DNA from 2 places in the Pseudochelatococcus sp. B33 genome. Region 2 is predicted to be linked to the other one. Evidence: predicted binding sites of a transcription regulator. Region 2 holds the regulator's gene; the other holds the start of a gene.
What was found. Region 2 encodes PhoB, which activates phosphate uptake and scavenging genes when phosphate is short. Its sites were predicted from a motif close to TGTCATNNANCTGTCAT; they were not measured.

Region 1 (4,420 bases), on a different contig from region 2:
CCGCCCAGGATCCCGATCGGGATGGCGAGCAGCGAACCGATGCCCACCATCACCAGCGTGCCGATGATCGCGTTGCCGAAGCCGCCGCCCTGCATGAAGCCGGCCGGGGGAAGCTGCGTGAACAGGTCGAGGCTGAGCCGCGCGCCGCCCTGCGAAATCAGCATGTAGAGCACGGAGAACAGCGGCACCGAGGCAACGAGCGCCAGGAACCAGACGAACACCGTCAGGAGTAAACTGCGCAGGTTGCGCGCTTCGGTGAAGGAGCGGCGCATGCTGGGCATGGGCCGCGCACCAATCGCAGCGCGGGAAAGATCGGCTGTCGTGACGGTCATTGATTGCCCCCTCAGGTCGTCTGTTGCTTGCCCGCGAACGACATGATGATCGTTCCCGCGACGTTAACGATGAAGGTGATGAACAACAAGGCCAAGGCCGCGAACATCAGCGCCTCGCGCTCGATTTGGCCCGCCTCCGGGAAGGTCGAGGCCAGAAGCGACGCCAGGGTGTTGGCGGGCGAGAACAGCGAGAGGCTGATCTGGTTGGCGTTACCGATGATCATGGCGAGCGCCATGGTCTCACCCAGCGCGCGGCCGAAGCCCAGCACGAGCGAGGCGAAGATGCCGCCCGAGGCGGTCGGCAACATGACCTTGAGGATCGCCTCCCAGCGGGTGGTACCCATGCCGTAGGCCGCTTCCTTGACCTTGTAGGGGATGAGGCGGAAGGCGTCCTGCGAGATCGCGGCCACCGTCGGCAGCACCATGATGGCGAGCACGATGACGGCGGGCGCCATGCCCGGGCCGCCGAAGGACGTGCTGAAAAAGGGAATGAAGCTCAGATACTCGTGCAGCCAGTTCGCCAGCGGCCGGATTGCCGGAATGACGACGAAAATGCCCCACAGGCCGTAGACCACGGAGGGGATGGCGGCCAGCATCTCGACGATGGTGCGGAACACCTGCGCCAGCGCCGGCGGCAGGAAGTCCTGCGTCAGGAAGATGGCGATGGAGACGCCGAAGAAACCGGCGATGACGAGCGCGAGGATCGAGCTGTAGAGCGTACCCCAGATCTCGGCCAGGATACCGAACTCGCCCCGCCCCGGCGCCCAGACGGCGCTCGTCAGGAAGCTGAAGCCGTGCTTGGAGATTGCGGGAGTCGCTTCGCCGCCAATGATGATGAGAACCGCGACGAGCAGCAGGATCGTGCCGATACCGCAGGCAAGGGCCAGCCCCTTGAAACCGCGGTCGGCCGCGTATTCGGCGCCGGAAGGGTTTTGCGAAATGGATTTCTCGGACAGTGAGGTAAGCTTGAGCTGAGCCATCTTGCGTCACCTTGTTGATGAACCATCGGCCACGAACAACCCGCAATGAACGACCCGCCGTGCGCTTGCAGCCCTGTTGCGGATCGGCCGACAACGGATGACCTCGTCGGCGCAGTGTGCTCCCGGGCCCCAAAAGCCCGGGAGCTGTGTCCGTTCATGCCGCCAACGGCTTACTGGATGTTGGCGGACTCGGCGATAACCCGGTCGACGACAACCTGCGGCAGCGGGATGTAGCCGAGCTCGTCGGCCATCGCCTGGCCGTCCGTCGCCGCCCACTTGACGAAGTCGCGCAGGGCAGCGGCGATCTCATCGTTGCCGTGCTTCTTGAAGAACAGCAGCCAGGTGAAGGTCGCGATCGGGTAGGCCTTCGGATCCTCGGGGTCCGTCACCCAGATGCGCAGGTCGTCGCCGGAGAAGTCGGCGCTGGCGAGCGCGGCCTGGCCGGCCTCGCCACCGGCCTTCACGAACTCGCCCGACTTGTTCTCGAGCAGCGCGAAGGGGGTGTTCGACAGCTTGGCGAAACCGAATTCGATGTAGCCGATGGCGCCCGGGGTCTGGGCGACGGTCGCGGTGATGCCGTCGTTGCGCGGCGCGCCGACGAAGTTCGGCAGGCTCGGCCACTGCACTGTGGTGCCCGCGCCAAGCTTCTCCTTGAAGGATTCGTTGATGGCGCTCAGGTGCTGGGTGAACACGAAAGTGGTGCCCGAGCTGTCCGAACGGCGCACGACCGTGATCGTCTGGTCGGGGAGCGTCACGCCGGGGTTGGCTTCGACGATGCGCGGGTCGTTCCAGCGGTTGACCTCGCCCGTGAAGATCAGCGGGTAGACCTCGCGAGGCAGCCTGAGTTCGTCGACGCCGGGCAGGTTGTAGGCGAGGACGATTTCACCGGCCGTCAGCGGCAGAGCCACGACACCGCCTTCGACCTGAGCGATCTGCTCGTCGGTGATAGCCGCGTCGCTGCCGGCGAAGTCGATAAGGCGCTGAGTGAACTGCTGGACACCGGCGCCGCTGCCCGTCGACTGATAGTCGATCCGGACGCCGGGCGTGATCTGGCTGTACTTCTGGAACCAGGCGGAATAGAGCGGGAACGGGAAGCTGGCGCCCGCGCCGCTGACGCGGACGTTCTGTGCGAGAGCCGGTGCGCTCGCGACGACCATACCGACGAATGCGGCAACAACATAACGGAGGAAGGCGGATTTCATGTTCAACTCTCCAGGCTGATTGCGGTGGATTATTGGACACGAGTTCGCGACAGATTGATTACAAGAGCCGGCCAAAATCGGTCAAAAAATATTTATCCATTTAAATACAATCACTTACGTGGAAAAAATTTTGACGCCTAATATATGCCTGCGCCTTCGGCGAGAAGAAGGCGATGTGTTGATTATCCGTCATGCGGAGTCGGATAATTGCCGCCCATATTTACATCAAATAAGCATATAATGTTCACCCGTGTGACATTTTAGTATGGATATGCGCATCCTCCAGCAATTCCACCCGGAAATACCTGTAGAGCTGCGCGGCCGATATGTTCCCCCGCCGCTTGCGGCTTCTCCGGCATCACAAAGGGGGGCGTACCGCCGTTCCGTGCTTCACGTATATGGAAAACGGGACGGTTCATCGCGCCCGTCGCTCCCCCTGGCCTCCCGTCCGGCCTTCCGTCCGGCCTGAAGACGCAGGGGGCGAAAATCCGTCAATAAACTGCATCAGAACACGGCTATGAGTGGCCAGGAGTTTCACACCGGAACGAGTTTCACACCGGAACGCCCGTCCTTCAGATGGAAGCCTCTGATCGGTCGGCATTCGCTCAAGGATTGGGATCGTGGAGCATCGTCCGGCCGCCCCTGATCGGACCATGCCCCACGGCCATCGCGCATACGGAACACGCTCATGCTGATCGAAGACTTGCGGCTCGAGGACTTGCGGCGCGCGTCCCTGGGTGAGGCCGAACCTCTCGACCGTCTCAATGCCCTGCTCAAGAGCGGTTCCGAGGCGGAGCTCACCGCCGTGAGCGCGCTGCTGCCCTCCGAGGTGGCGCGGCTCATTCTGCTGCTGAAGCCCAAGCGCGCCCGCGCGCTGCTGCGGCTGGTGCCGGATGCGCCAAGCCTCGCCGCCCTTGAGGAGCTCGATCCCTCGATCCGGGAGAGCCTGCTCGACGCGGACGGCGAAAAGCGCATCGCCCGCATCACCGCCAAGATGCCGGTGGCGGATGCGGCCGATTTCCTCGCCGACGCGCCGGACCACATCGTCGAGGCCGCGCTCGCCGCCCACCCCCTGGCGGAGGAGGTGCGCGCCGCCCTCGCCTACATCGACGAAACGGCGGGCGCGGTCATGCGCCGGCGTCTCGTCGCCGTGCCGCAGGACTGGACCGTCGGCCAGGTGATCGACGAGATCCGCCGCAACGCCGATACCATCGACCGCCTGTATGCGGTCTACGTCACCAACGGCGGCCGCCAGCTCGTCGGCTATCTCAAGGTGCGCGATCTGGTGCTCTATCCGACCGACACGGTCGTCGGCACCGTCATGCGTTCCGACATCGTCACCGTCTCCGCCGATACGGACCGGGAGGAGGTGGCGCGCATCGCCGAGCGCGAGCACCTGCCGGTGCTGCCGGTGGTCGACGCGAGTGGCGCGCTGCTCGGCATCATCACCGCCGAGGAGCTGCGGGAAATCGACCGCGAGGAGGCCGAGGAGGACATGAAGCTGATGGCGGGTCTTGCCGCCGATGCCAGCGCCATGGACGGCCCGCTCCGGATCGTGCCCCGCCGCCTGCCGTGGCTCACGGCGGGTCTCATCGGCTCCAGCATCGCCGCCCTCGTCGTCGGCTCCTACGAGGAAGCGCTGACGGAGGCCGCGATTCTGGCGAGCCTCATTCCCATCGTCATGTCGCTCGCCGGCAACGCCGGCATTCAGGCGTCGACCATCACGGTGCAGGCGCTGGCGTCGAACGCGCTGTGGGTGGGCGACATCGCCGGCCGCGTCGTGCGCGAGTTGGGCGGCGCGCTGATCAACGGCGCGATCGTCGGCCTCATCATCGGCGCCGGCATCCTGCTGCTGTCCAACTTCCTCGACATCGACCGGCCAGCGCTGCTGGCGATCACGGCCCTG
Region 2 (4,420 bases):
TCGCGATGAGCATCGCGGCTCGGGCTCTCTCCACGAGGAGGACGAAATGACAATCCAGACCGCCACGTCCCCCGGGCCGCCGGCGATCCCCGCGGGCCCGCTCACCGAAAAGGTCTCGGTCCGCAACCTCAAGTTCTACTACGGCAGCAACCTGGCGCTGAAGAACATCAACCTGCCGTTGTACGACCGGATCGTCACGGCCTTCATCGGCCCGTCGGGTTGCGGCAAGTCCACGCTTCTGCGCGTGCTCAACCGCATGTACGACCTCTATCCCGGCCAGCGGGCCGAGGGCGAGGTGATGGTCGACGGCCGCAACGTGCTCGATCCCGGCCAGGACGTCAACGCGCTGCGCGCGAAGGTGGGCATGGTGTTCCAGAAGCCGACGCCGTTCCCGATGACGATCTACGAGAACATCGCGTTCGGCGTCCGCCTTTACGAGAGCCTGAACAAGGCGGAAATGGACGAGCGGGTCGAGTCCTCCCTGCGCCGCGCCGCGCTGTGGGAGGAGGTGAAGGACAAGCTGAACGTCTCCGGCCAGAGCCTTTCGGGCGGGCAGCAGCAGCGTCTATGCATCGCGCGCACCGTCGCGGTGAAGCCGGAGGTGATCCTGTTCGACGAGCCCTGCTCGGCGCTCGATCCGATTTCCACCTCGAAGGTGGAGGAACTGATCGACGAATTGCGCGAGGACTACACGATCGCCATCGTCACGCATAATATGCAGCAGGCGGCGCGCGTGTCTCAGTTCACAGCGTTCATGTATCTCGGCGAGCTGGTGGAATTCGCGGAAACGACGAAGATCTTCACCGCGCCGAACGATAAGCGGACGCAGGATTATATCACCGGCCGTTTCGGCTGATCGCTGGGATCGGGCGGCGGGGTGCTGTCCATTCTGGCCTTTTGAACGGGATGTGTGGTCATGCCTGAGCATATCGTGACGTCATTCGATGCCGATCTCGAACTCTTGCGCAGCAAGATCGCCGAGATGGGCGGCATCGCGGAGAAAATGCTGGACGATTCGACGCGTGCGCTGGTGCGCCGCGACGTCGCGCTCGCGCGCCAGGTCATCGATGCGGATGCGAGGCTCGACGGCCTGCAGCACGAAATCGAGGAACACGCGGTCGCGACCATCGCCCGGCGCCAGCCGGTGGCCATCGACCTGCGCGACCTCGTGTCCGCCATTCGCGTGGCCGGCGACGTGGAGCGCATCGGGGATCTCGCCAAGAACACCTCCAAGCGCGTGCTCGCCATCAGCAACGAGGCCCATCCGGCCAAGATCGTCGGCGGCGTTCAGCACATGAGCGACCTCGTGCAGGCGCAGCTCAAGGACGTGCTCGACGCCTACGCCCAGCGCGACGAGCAGAAGGCGCTCGATGTCTGGAACCGGGACGACCGCATCGACGCGCTCTACAATTCGGTCTTCCGCGAGCTTCTGACGTATATGATGGAAGATACGCGCAACATCACCTTTTGCACGCATCTGCTGTTCCTGGCGAAGAACATAGAGCGCATCGGCGACCACACCACCAATATCGCCGAGACCATCTATTACCTCACCACCGGCGAGACGCTGTCGGGCGAGCGCCCCAAGGGCGACACGACGAGCTTCGCGACGGCGGAAAAGCTATGATCGCGGTCGGCCGAGCCGGCTGACGCGCAAAACCATGTTTCCTTCTCCGATGTCCGGAGGGTATGCAGATCTTTGAACACGTGATGTCTCGCGCCCCTGCGAGCGGTATAACGAGGATCTTATGGTGGGACCGCGCATATTGATCGTCGAGGACGAAGAACCGCTGGCGCTGCTGCTGCGCTACAATCTGGAAGCCGAGGGCTATTCTGTCGATAGCGTGGCGCGTGGCGACGAGGCCGAGATACGCCTGAGGGAACAGGTTCCGGACCTCGTGCTGCTCGACTGGATGCTGCCGGGGCTTTCCGGCATCGAGCTGTGCCGGCGGGTGCGCGCCCGGGGCGATACGGAGCGGCTGCCGATCATCATGCTCACCGCCCGCGGCGACGAGGGCGAGCGGGTGAGGGGGCTTGCCACCGGCGCCGACGACTATGTCGTCAAGCCGTTTTCGGTGCCGGAGCTGCTCGCGCGTGTCCGGGCGCTGCTGCGGCGCACGAAACCCGGCCATGTCGCCACCCTGCTGCTCGCCGGCGACATCGAGCTCGACCGCGAGACGCGCCGTGTGCGCCGCAACGGCCGCGAGCTGCATCTGGGGCCGACCGAATTCAAGCTGCTCGAATTTCTGATGCAGAGCCCGGGACGTGTCTTCACCCGCGAGCAACTGCTCGACGGCGTCTGGGGGCACGACGTCTATATCGACGAGCGCACCGTCGACGTCCACGTGGGACGTCTGCGCAAGGCGATCAACCGTCCGCGCAGTCCCGATCCGATCCGCACCGTTCGCGGCGCGGGCTATGCCTTCGACGAGACGTTTGCCCGCGCCGAATAGGCGGGGCCGTGGCCGCCGGCGCCGCTTCTGCCGGTGCGGTGTCCGCTGAAACGGCAAAGCCTCCCAAGTTCCTCGGGAGGCTTTCTCTATCTCGGCAGTGATGTCGTCGGGCCGACCTGCTCAGGCCCGCTTGCGGTCCCGCCGGCGTTCGAGAACCGGCTGATAGGCGATGCCGGCGTGGTGCGCGCAATAGGGCATACCCGTCACCGAGCGTGCGCCGCAGAAGCGGAAGCTCGGCGAGGTCGGGTCGCCCACCGGCCAGCGGCACATATATTCTCGCAGGTCCATGATGGTGACGCGCTCGGAGAGCGGCACAACGACGCTTTCCCGCGCTGCCGGCACCACCTGCGGAGCGATTTGAGGCACCGCCTGCGGAACGACTTTGGCGACGACATCCTCGGCCGGCCCGGCAACCGCACGAGCGGCGGCGAGGGCGGTATTGCCGAACGTCTGGGCCTGCGGCGGGGGGTCGGCTGGCGGGACGGCGGGAGCCCGGGGGGCGGGCGTGACCGCCGCCGGGGCCTTGCGCACCGGGCGAGGGGTCGCGGCCACCGGAGCCTTGGCGCGTCCGGACAGTCCGAGACGATGAACCTTGCCGATGACCGCATTGCGGCTCACGCCGCCGATCTCCGTCGCGATCTGGCTGGCGCTCAGGCCATCGCTCCAGAGTTTACGCAGTTGCTCGACACGTTCATCAGTCCAGGTATTACCAGGATCGCTCATCATCATGCTCCATTCCACCCCGCGTCGCACGGAATCCTCCATCCCGCCCCAAACGGCAGATCGCCGGGCGCAACGTTCACCTGAGAGGAAACGCTGGGTAGGAGGCAGCCAAACGACATCTCGTGGCCGTCACCCGGGAAACTACAATATGGCGCGACTCTCCTGCAAGAGTCGCGCATGCTTTCGCATGCATTTTCCCACAGGAGAAGTCGTAAACAATTCTTTGACAGCGCAGAAATTGCTGTGAATGCGGGCAATTTCAAGGCGCGGAGGCGACGATCGCGCAAAAAATCCCGCCCGAAACCTCCTGGGGGACGGATTTCGTTCCGGTTTTCGGCCTGCCGGCCGATATCGGCGGATCGCCGCCCGCCGGCAGGGCGGCGGCTGCGGCCTTTGCGCGCAGTGCTGCCCTTGCGGGGAATGCCACCATCCTGCCGCGCGGCTCAGATTCAACTTGAAACTGCCTGCCGCGGCCGCTAAGTTATACAACATGCCGTCCCGTGGGGCGGCTTTTTCCATTGCGCCGTTCGCATTCGCCGGGCTCTGATGGGTGCTTGCCCTCCGGTCTTCCGTCCCGGCTCCCGAACCCGGTGCCGATCCGGTTTCCCGATCCCCGGCCCGGATCGTTTGCGGCGGATGCGTGCCACGCCGGGGCGTGCCGCGTGCGTGGCGCGCGTGCCGCTCTCACGTTCTGGAGTAACAAGCTGTGACGTCGCCGATTTTGCCGACCTATGCGCGGGCCGATGTTGTATTCGAGAAGGGCGAGGGTGTCTGGCTCGAGGCGCGCGGCGGCGAACGATATCTCGACCTCGGCTCCGGCATCGGCGTCAATGCGCTCGGCTACTCTCACCCGCATCTCCTGGCGGCGCTCGAGGAGCAGGCGCACAAGCTCTGGCACGTATCGAACCTGTTCCGGATACCCGCAGCCGAGACGCTGGCCCAGCGCCTCGTCGACGCGAGCTTCGCCGATACGGTGTTCTTCACCAATTCGGGCGCGGAGGCGCTGGAGGCCGCCATCAAGACGGCACGCAAGTATCAGGCCGTCAGCGGCCATCCGGAGCGTTTCCGCCTCATCACCTTCGAGGGCGCGTTCCACGGGCGCACGCTGGCGACCATCGCCGCCGGCGGGCAACAGAAGTATATCGAGGGCTTCGGTCCGAAGGTCGAGGGGTTCGACCAGGTGCCGCTGGGCGACTGGGAGGCGCTTGCCGCCGCCATCACGCCCGAGACGGCGGGCATCCTGA

Region 1: pstS (phosphate ABC transporter substrate-binding protein PstS) is a predicted target of PhoB. The motif match lies at 2,561-2,577, and genes of this name have one in related genera.

What each region holds. Positions count from the first base shown of each region.
Region 1 is NZ_JBSEFH010000002.1:75,385-79,804, reverse strand. It holds gene pstA (phosphate ABC transporter permease PstA) at 1-332, opposite strand, end outside; gene pstC (phosphate ABC transporter permease subunit PstC) at 344-1,312, opposite strand; gene pstS (phosphate ABC transporter substrate-binding protein PstS) at 1,483-2,514, opposite strand; gene mgtE (magnesium transporter) at 3,203-4,420, shown strand, end outside.
Region 2 is NZ_JBSEFH010000023.1:43,217-47,636, forward strand. It holds gene pstA (phosphate ABC transporter permease PstA) at 1-50, shown strand, start outside; gene pstB (phosphate ABC transporter ATP-binding protein PstB) at 47-856, shown strand; gene phoU (phosphate signaling complex protein PhoU) at 917-1,627, shown strand; gene phoB (phosphate regulon transcriptional regulator PhoB) at 1,752-2,453, shown strand; gene ACUSIJ_RS22375 (GcrA family cell cycle regulator) at 2,574-3,176, opposite strand; gene ACUSIJ_RS22380 (acetylornithine transaminase) at 3,883-4,420, shown strand, end outside.